2 regions of the Streptomyces sp. AMJ-169 genome follow, and region 1 is predicted to be linked to the other one. Evidence: riboswitches for the same ligand, from Rfam matches in the RefSeq annotation. Region 1 holds a riboswitch; the other holds the start of a gene.
The links. Region 1 has a riboswitch for S-adenosylmethionine ahead of ACYUD3_RS17780 (aminotransferase class V-fold PLP-dependent enzyme). Riboswitches for the same ligand answer to the same signal wherever they lie in the genome.
Positions count from the first base shown of each region.

Region 2: another riboswitch for S-adenosylmethionine. It lies ahead of thrC (threonine synthase); the one in region 1 lies ahead of ACYUD3_RS17780 (aminotransferase class V-fold PLP-dependent enzyme).

Region 1 is NZ_JBVLTJ010000006.1:386,799-391,003, reverse strand. Features, by position in the region: gene qcrB (cytochrome bc1 complex cytochrome b subunit) at 1-150, shown strand, start outside; gene trpD (anthranilate phosphoribosyltransferase) at 318-1,382, shown strand; SAM riboswitch class IV at 1,460-1,576, shown strand; gene ACYUD3_RS17780 (aminotransferase class V-fold PLP-dependent enzyme) at 1,744-3,087, shown strand; gene ACYUD3_RS17775 (Lrp/AsnC family transcriptional regulator) at 3,108-3,389, opposite strand; gene ACYUD3_RS17770 (rhomboid family intramembrane serine protease) at 3,386-4,123, opposite strand.
Region 2 is NZ_JBVLTJ010000023.1:11,710-15,914, forward strand. Features, by position in the region: gene ACYUD3_RS35900 (alpha,alpha-trehalose-phosphate synthase (UDP-forming)) at 1-385, opposite strand, end outside; gene ACYUD3_RS35905 (glucosyl-3-phosphoglycerate synthase) at 548-1,492, opposite strand; SAM riboswitch class I at 1,674-1,817, shown strand; gene thrC (threonine synthase) at 1,836-3,131, shown strand; gene ACYUD3_RS35915 (MoaD/ThiS family protein) at 3,128-3,403, shown strand; gene ACYUD3_RS35920 (cold-shock protein) at 3,834-4,037, shown strand.

The DNA.
Region 1 (4,205 bases):
ACCGACGAGAACGGCGTCCAGCGCAAGGTGAAGGGCGCGGAGAAGCTGCGCGCCAAGCTCAGCGAGGCCTACTACGGCGAGGAGTCGCAGATCGCGAAGCCGACCGCCGATGAGTACAAGGAGATCACGAGCGGCCACGGCCACCACTGATCCATAGTCTGTCGCCACACAAAGGCCTCGTCCGCTGGGGGTCCCCCCTGCTCTTTGGAGCTTGGGGGAGGACGGGGCCTTCGTCATGCTTCTGGCTGGATAGGGTGGGTGCTGCAAATGCACCCGATGCATACGCGACATTCTCGACGACATTCAGGAGCGGCCGTATGAGCGCTGTGACCCCCGCCGGAGGCGACACCGCGGCGGCCCGTTCCTGGCCCGAGGTACTGAACGCCCTCCTGTCCGGCCAGGACCAGAGCGCGGACGCGACCGCGTGGGCGATGGACCGCATCATGCGCGGCGAGGCGACGGACGCGCAGATCGCCGGGTTCGTGGTGGCGCTGCGGGCCAAGGGCGAGACGGTGGAGGAGATCACCGGCGTCGTCCGCGCGATGTACGAGCACGCCAACACCATCGAGGTGAGCGGCCGTACCGTCGACATCGTCGGGACCGGCGGCGACGGCGCGCGGACGGTGAACATCTCCACGATGTCGGCGCTGGTGGTGGCCGGCACCGGCGCGAAGGTCGTCAAGCACGGCAACCGGGCCGCGTCTTCGGCGTCGGGCTCCTCGGACGTCCTGGAGAAGCTGGGCGTCAACCTGGACCTCACCCCCCGGCGGGTGGCGCAGGTCGCGGAGGAGGCCGGGATCACGTTCTGCTTCGCGGTGAAGTTCCACCCGGCGCTGCGCCATGTGGCCGCCGCGCGCGGCCAGTTGGGCATCCGTACGGTCTTCAACGCGCTCGGCCCGCTGACCAACCCCGCGCGGGTGAAGTCCCAGGCGATCGGCGTCGCCGACCCCCGCCTGGCCCCGATCATCGCGGGCGTCCTCGCCGACCGGGGCAACTCGTCGCTGGTCTTCCGGGGCGACGACGGCCTCGACGAGCTGACGACGACGTCGACGTCCCGGGTCTGGACGGTCCGCGACGGCAAGGTCACCGAGGAGAGCTTCGACCCGCGTTCGGTGGGCCTGGAGCTGGTCCCCGTGGAGGCGCTGCGGGGCGGCGACCCGGCGTACAACGCGGAGGTCGCGCGCAGGCTGCTGGACGGGGAGAGGGGGGCGGTGCGGGACGCGGTGCTGCTCAACTCGGCGGCGGCGCTGGTCGCGCTGGACCCGACGGACGCCTCCCTCGCCGAGCAGCTGTCCGCCGGGATGGCGAAGGCGGCCGAGTCGATCGACTCGGGGGCGGCGAAGCGGGTGCTGGAGCGCTGGGTGGCGGCGACCAACAAGTAGGGCTTCTTATGGGCGCTGTCCCGCGATCCGGACACGGGTTGCGGGGCGGCGATCACTTCACGTACTTTCTTGCACCAGGTCATGAGTGACAGTCATGAGGCCCCGGCCGACTGTCCGGCAACCCTCCGTCCGTGGCGGGGTGCCCCGGGTGAAGACCAGGCCGTGGGCAGCGAGGTCCACGGCAAGCGCGGGCCCCTCCCGACACCCAGGGGTCCTGGTCGTCGAGGAGCCTTCCGTGAGCAAGCGAATGCGATAGGGCCGAAGAGCCCCGCCTCCGCGCACCCTCTTCTCTCCCCCTCAGCAGGACTCCCTTCCCGGGGCTCCCCTCGGTTTGTCCTGCCCTTCCTCACGGAGCTTCGCCATGTCTGCGCCCACCCTTGCCCCCGCCCCGTCGCTTTGTGCCCCCCTGGCCGTTCTGGGGGCAGATGTCACCGTCCCGCTGGTCACCGGCGGCGAGGTCACTTATGCGGCCCTCGACTACGCCGCCAGCGCCCCGGCGCTGAAGCGGGTGTGGGACGACGTCGCCGCGTACGCCCCCTACTACGGCAGCGTCCACCGCGGCGCCGGCTACCTCTCGCAGCTGTCCACCGACCTCTTCGAGAACGCCCGCAGGACGGTCGCGCGGTTCCTGGACTGCCGCGAGGACGACGACCTGGTCTTCACCCGCTCCACCACCGACTCCCTGAACCTGCTGGCCAGGGCGGTCCCGGCGGACTGCCAGGTGTACGTCTTCGAGACCGAGCACCACGCCTCCCTGCTCCCCTGGAAGGACGCCCAGGTCACCTGCCTGGACGCGCCCCGCACCCCGGAGCAGGCGGTCGAGACGTTCGCGCGGGCGCTCGCCGCGCGGGACACGGACGGCCCGGCGCTGCTGTGCGTCACCGGCGCCTCCAACGTCACCGGCGAGCTGTGGCCGGTCCGCGAACTCGCGGCGACCGCGCACGCGCACGGCGCCCGGATCGTCCTGGACGCCGCCCAGCTCGCCCCGCACCACCCGGTGAGCGTGCGCGACCTGGACGTCGACTGGGTCGCCTTCTCCGGGCACAAGCTGTACGCCCCCTTCGGCGCCGGGGTCCTGGCCGGCCGCGCGGACTGGCTGCGCGCGGCGGAGCCGTACCTCGCGGGCGGCGGGGCGAGCCGGACCGTGGGGCGGCGGGCCGACGGGGGAGTGGAGGTCGAGTGGCACGACAGCGCCGCCCGGCACGAGGCGGGGTCCCCGAACGTGATCGGCGCCTACGCGGTCGCCTCCGCCTGCGAGGCGCTCACCGAGGCCGGCTTCGACCGCCTGGTCGCCCGTGAGCGCCAGCTGATCGCCGCCGTCCGCGACGGCCTCGCCGCCGTGCCCGAGGTCCGCGTCCTGTCCCTCTTCGGCGACGACGCCCCCCGCGTCGGCGTCATCTCCTTCGTCGTCGACGGCTGGAACAGCTCCCACTTCGCCGCCGCCCTCTCCGCCGAGTACGGCATCGGCGTCCGCGACGGCCTGTTCTGCGCCCACCCGCTGGTGCACACCCTGCTGGGCGCGAACGCCGCACCGGCGGGCGAGTGCGGCGAGTCGACGTCCCTGAACGCGCTCCGCGTCAGCTTCGGCGCGGGGACGCCGGACGAGCACGTCGAGCGGTTCGTGACGGCGGTGCGGGAGCTGGTCGCGAACGGGGCGCGCTGGACGTACCGCACGGAGAACGGCCGCTGCGTGCCGGCTTCTTGAGACCGCGGCGGCTTGAAAGCTTAAGAGTCCAGCCCGATCGCGAACGCCGCCTCCAGGTCGTGCTGCGAGTACGTCCGGAACGCCACGTGCGTGTCCGTCGCCTCCACCCCGGGAATCCTGCTGATCTTCCCGGGGATGACGTCGGCCAGCTCCTCGTGCTCGCGCACCCGGACCATCGCGATGAGGTCGTACGTCCCGGTCACCGAGAACACCTCGCTCACGCTCTCCAGCGAAGCGATCCGCTCCGCGATCTCCGGAATCCGGTCCACGCTGGTCTTGATCAGGACGATCGCGGTGATCACGGCTGCTGCTCTCCCTCGGGGGCGGGTGCTGGGGCGGCCCCAACTGTAGTCGTACGGCGAAAACGCGCCCACGCGTAGCCGAAGCCCAGGAAGAAGCCCACGACGTGGGCCAGATAGGCGACCCCAGGGCCGTCCCCGGTGGCGCGTCCGGCGGCGATCCACTGGAGGGCCGCCCAGAACGGCAGCACGAGCCAGGCGGGGAAGCGCAACGGGAGAAAGAACAGGAACGGCAGGAGACTGGTGACGCGGGCCCTGGGGAACAGATACAGAAACGCTCCGAGGACCGCCGAGATCGCCCCCGACGCCCCCACGAGGGACTGCGCGGACGACGCGTTGGCGGCGGCGTACCCCAGCAGGGCGAGGCAGCCGCACCCGGTGTAGAAGAGGCCGAACTCCAGCCGTCCCACGCGCTCCTCGGCCAGCGCCCCGAAGACGTAGAGGAAGAGCATGTTCCCCAGCAGATGCACCCAGCTCCCGTGCACGAACAGCGCGGTCAGCGGGGTCAGCGCGGCCCGCGCGGAGCCCTCGAAGAGTTCGTCCGGCACGACGCCCCAGCGGTGGAAGTAGGCCTGCTGCGCCGTGAGCAGCGCGTCCCCGCGGCCGTACCCGGGATTGAGGCCCGACGCCGGGCCGATCACGAAGACCAGGCAGCACGCCGCGATCAGTCCGTACGTCACCGGCGCCGCGGGCCGGGTGACCGCCCTGCCCGCCGCCGCTCTCCAGTCGCCGATCATGACTACAGAGCATGACGTAATCGCACGAATACCCCCAGGTCGCCTCGCCGCTCCGGACGGACGGGCGGCGACTTGCCGCCAG
Region 2 (4,205 bases), on a different contig from region 1:
CGGCGAAGGCCCGGTTGTACGCCTCGTACGCCGCCCACCGGCGCCGGAACTCCGCGTCGAACACCGGCTCCAGCGGCGTCTGGTAGAGCAGGTGGTGCACGAACCAGAGGACCGAGTTGGCGATGCCGTTGTAGGCGTCGGCGTGCACGTCGGCCGGGATGTCGAGCATGAGGGTGCCGGGTTCGCGGACCCCGCGCCGTACGGCGGTGCGGTCGGCCTCGGAGAGGGCGGAGCAGACCCACAGGGCGCCGGCCTCGGGACCGATGGCGGAGAGCCCGGAGACCAGGCCCCCGCCGCCGCGCCGGGCACTGAGCGAGCCGTCGTCCAGCAGGTCGTACGAGACGGGTCCCCGATTGGAGGCGACCAGCACAGCGGAAGCAGCCATACGCCTGAACCTAGCCAGGGCCTGCGGCGCTCAAACCAGGAAACCGGGGGCCGCTGCCGTTGCGGGGTGCGGCTCGGAGGCGGCTGGTCGGCGCCCACCCGGCGGAGCCGCACCTCGGCACAGCCCCGCGCCCCCTGAGGTCCGTCAGCCTCACGCCAGTCCTTACGCCGCCTTCCGCTCCGCGTACTCCTCGATCTCCAGCACCGGCGGCCTCTCCTCCGTGTCCACCGAATACGTCCGCGCCTCGAACCCCGCCTCGCCCCGCTCGAACTGGGTCAGCGACGGGCGGATCAAGTGGCCCCTCGCCAGCCGGAGTTGAGCGGTCCGATAAATTTCCGCCGACATCCTTCCCAGGGCCTGGCCGTCCTGGTGGCGGTGTTTCCTCACGCCTACGTCCACCTGGGCCAGCGAGTCGAGGCCCACCAAGTGCAGTGCGTCCACCAGCATTCCCAGTTCCACGCCGTAGCCGACCGGGAACGGGAGCCGTTCCAGGAGGCTGCGCCTTGCCGCGTACTCGCCGCCCAACGGCTGGACGAAACCCGCCAGTTGAGGCCAGTGCATGTTCAGCAGCGGGCGGGCCATCAGTTCCGTGACCCGGCCGCCCTGGCCCGCCGCGCCGGCGAGGGGGCGGTCGTACATGCCCTTCACCAGGGACACCCCGGGGTCGGTCAGCAGGGGGCCCACGATGCCCGTCACGAAGTCGGAGGAGAAGTCCCGCAGGTCCGCGTCGATGAAGCAGACCACATCACCGCTGGTCACGAAGAGTGAGCGCCACAGGACCTCGCCCTTGCCCCGGACCGTGGGGATGCGGGGGAGGACCGAGTCGCGCGCGACCACCCGCGCGCCGGCCCGCGCCGCCACCTCCGCCGTGCGGTCGGTCGAGCCGGAGTCGAGGACGACGAGTTCGTCGACGAGGGGCACCTGCCGCATCAAGTCGTGCCGGATTATCGAGACGATGTCCCCTACCGTCGACTCCTCGTTCAGCGCGGGCAGGACCACCGACACCGACAGCCCTGCCGCCCGCTTCGCCGCGAGGACGCGGTGCAGGGGGCGGTCGGACAACGACCATGTACGGGTCGCCAGCCAGCGCTCGACTTCTTGCAGCACAGTCAGCGGCTCCTCACTGTCACGGTCACACTGCGACGTGTGATCCATCTCGCGGTTCGGACGACTATCTCAACTGTCCTGTGCTTCGGTTACAGTCTTGAACAACGCTGGTGACCATCGCATGTCGACGGTCGCGGATCGTATGTTCATACCGCTCAGCCTGCGTTCGACAACTTCATACCGCTCATCCAGAGGGGCAGAGGGATACGGCCCGATGAAGCCCCGGCAACCCTCCAGCCGGTCTCGCGCACGCGCGCCGAGGCTCCCGGCTAGGGAAGGTGCCAAATCCGTCTCACGGCGAGATGCGTCGTGAGGAAGATGAGGAGAAAGGGCCTCCCCTCCCATGGCTGTGCAGACCATCGCCGAGCAGCGGACCGGTACAGAGAAGACCGTCGACCTCGGACCTGCCTCCGCCCTCAGCTGCCGCGAATGCGGCCACCGCGTCCCCCTCGGCCCGTCCTTCGCCTGCGAAGAGTGCTTCGGCCCGCTGGAGATCGCCTACGACTTCTCCGCCTACGACGCCGAGGAACTGCGGGCCCGCATCGCCGCCGGGCCGGCCAACATCTGGCGTTACGCCCCCCTCCTGCCCGTCCCCGCGGACGTCGCCGACAAGCCGAACCTGAACCCGGGCTGGACCAAGCTCGTCCGCGCCGACCGGCTCGCGGCGGAACTCGGGGTCGCCGAGGGCAGGCTCTTCATCAAGGACGACTCCGGCAACCCGACCCACTCCTTCAAGGACCGGGTCGTCGCACAGGCGCTCGAAGCGGCGCGCGCGTTCGGGTTCACCACCCTCTCGTGCTCCTCCACCGGCAACCTCGCCGGAGCCGTCGGCGCCGCCGCCGCCCGCGCGGGCCTGAACTCCTGCGTGTTCATCCCGCACGACCTGGAGCAGGGCAAGGTCGTCATGGCGGCCGTCTACGGCGGTCAGCTGGTCGGCATCGAGGGCAACTACGACGACGTCAACCGCTTCTGTTCGGAGCTGATCGGCGACTCGGCGGGCGAGGGCTGGGGGTTCGTCAACGTCAACCTGCGGCCCTACTACGCCGAGGGCTCCAAGACGCTCGCGTACGAGATCGCCGAGCAGCTGGGCTGGGAGCTGCCCGACCAGCTCGTCGTCCCCATCGCCTCCGGCTCGCAGCTCACGAAGATCGACAAGGGGCTCCAGGAGCTGATCAAGCTGGGGCTGGTCGCGGACAAGCCGTACAAGATCTTCGGGGCGCAGGCCGAGGGGTGCTCGCCCGTCTCCGTCGCGTACAAGGCGGGGCACGACGTCGTCCGGCCGCAGAAGCCGGACACCATCGCCAAGTCGCTGGCCATCGGGAATCCGGCGGACGGGCCGTACGTGCTCGACATCGCGCGGCGGACCGGGGGCGCGGTCGAGGACGTCACCGACGCGGAGATCGTGGACGCGATCAAGGTGCTGGCGCGGACCGAGGGGATCTTCGCGGAGACCGCCGGGGGCGTGACCGTAGGGGTCACTCGCAAGTTGATCGAGAACGGGCTCCTCGACCCGGCGCTGACGACCGTCGTCCTCAACACCGGTGACGGGCTCAAGACCCTCGACGCGGTGGCCGGCACCGGTCTGACCGCGACCATCCGTCCGACCCTGGACTCCTTCCGAGAGGCTGGCCTCGCATGAGCGTGACCGTTCGTATCCCGACCATCCTGCGTACGTACACCGGCGGCGTCGCCGAGGTGAGCGCCGAGGGCGGGACCCTCGGGGAGGTCATCGCCGACCTGGAGAAGAACCACACGGGGATCGCGGCGCGGGTCCTGGACGACCAGGGCAAGCTGCGGCGGTTCGTGAACGTGTACGTCAACGACGACGACGTGCGGTTCGAGCAGGGTCTTGAGACGGCGACGCCGGACGGCGCCGGGGTCTCGATCATCCCGGCCGTCGCGGGTGGCTGACTTAATGTCGTTACCAACGGGTAGTAACCGTCGGTAACTGCCATTACTGAATGTTCATCGAATTGCCCTCTCCTGGTTCGAAACGGAGGGGGCAATTCTGTGTGGTTAGGCGCTGTAAGGTTGGGTAACGCGCCTTGGCTCTCCCGGTGAGCGCCCGATAAGAAATAGCCAAAGTGGCTGTCGCGGGTGCGGCATTCGCGGCCTTTGCCCGGCCCGGATTGCCCTGAATTCAGTGGAATTCTCACCACATTCCGGATCGGATCCGTCCAGAATTCTCGTCGGATTGACCTGTTGCGGACGGCAGTGGGGCGGATACATTCAGCGGCGGTCGACGCGTTCCGGCGCACGCCCCCAGTCATTGGGGGGTGAGGTCTGACCCGGATCCGCGAAGTGCGGATCTGTGCAAGGGCCAGTAATAGGGGAGTTAGGCATGGCTCAGGGCACCGTCAAGTGGTTCAACGCGGAGAAGGGCTACGGCTTCATCGCGGTCGACGGTGGTGCGGACGTCTTCGTCCACTACAGCGCGATTCAGATGGACGGGTACCGCACCCTCGAAGAGGGCCAGCGCGTCGAGTTCGAGATCTCGCAGGGTCAGAAAGGCCCGCAGGCCGACATGGTTCGCCTCACCGCCTGAAGATTTTCTGTACACCGTTTCCGGCACGTCGAAGGGCCCGCGTCTGTCCAGGACGCGGGCCCTTCGACGTGCCCGCGCGGGGGGTCCGCCGGGGTCCGGGCGAGGGGAGGGTGTCTTGCACTCTCGGGGGTCGAGTGCTAATCATTGGCGTTAGCACTCTGAAGGTGA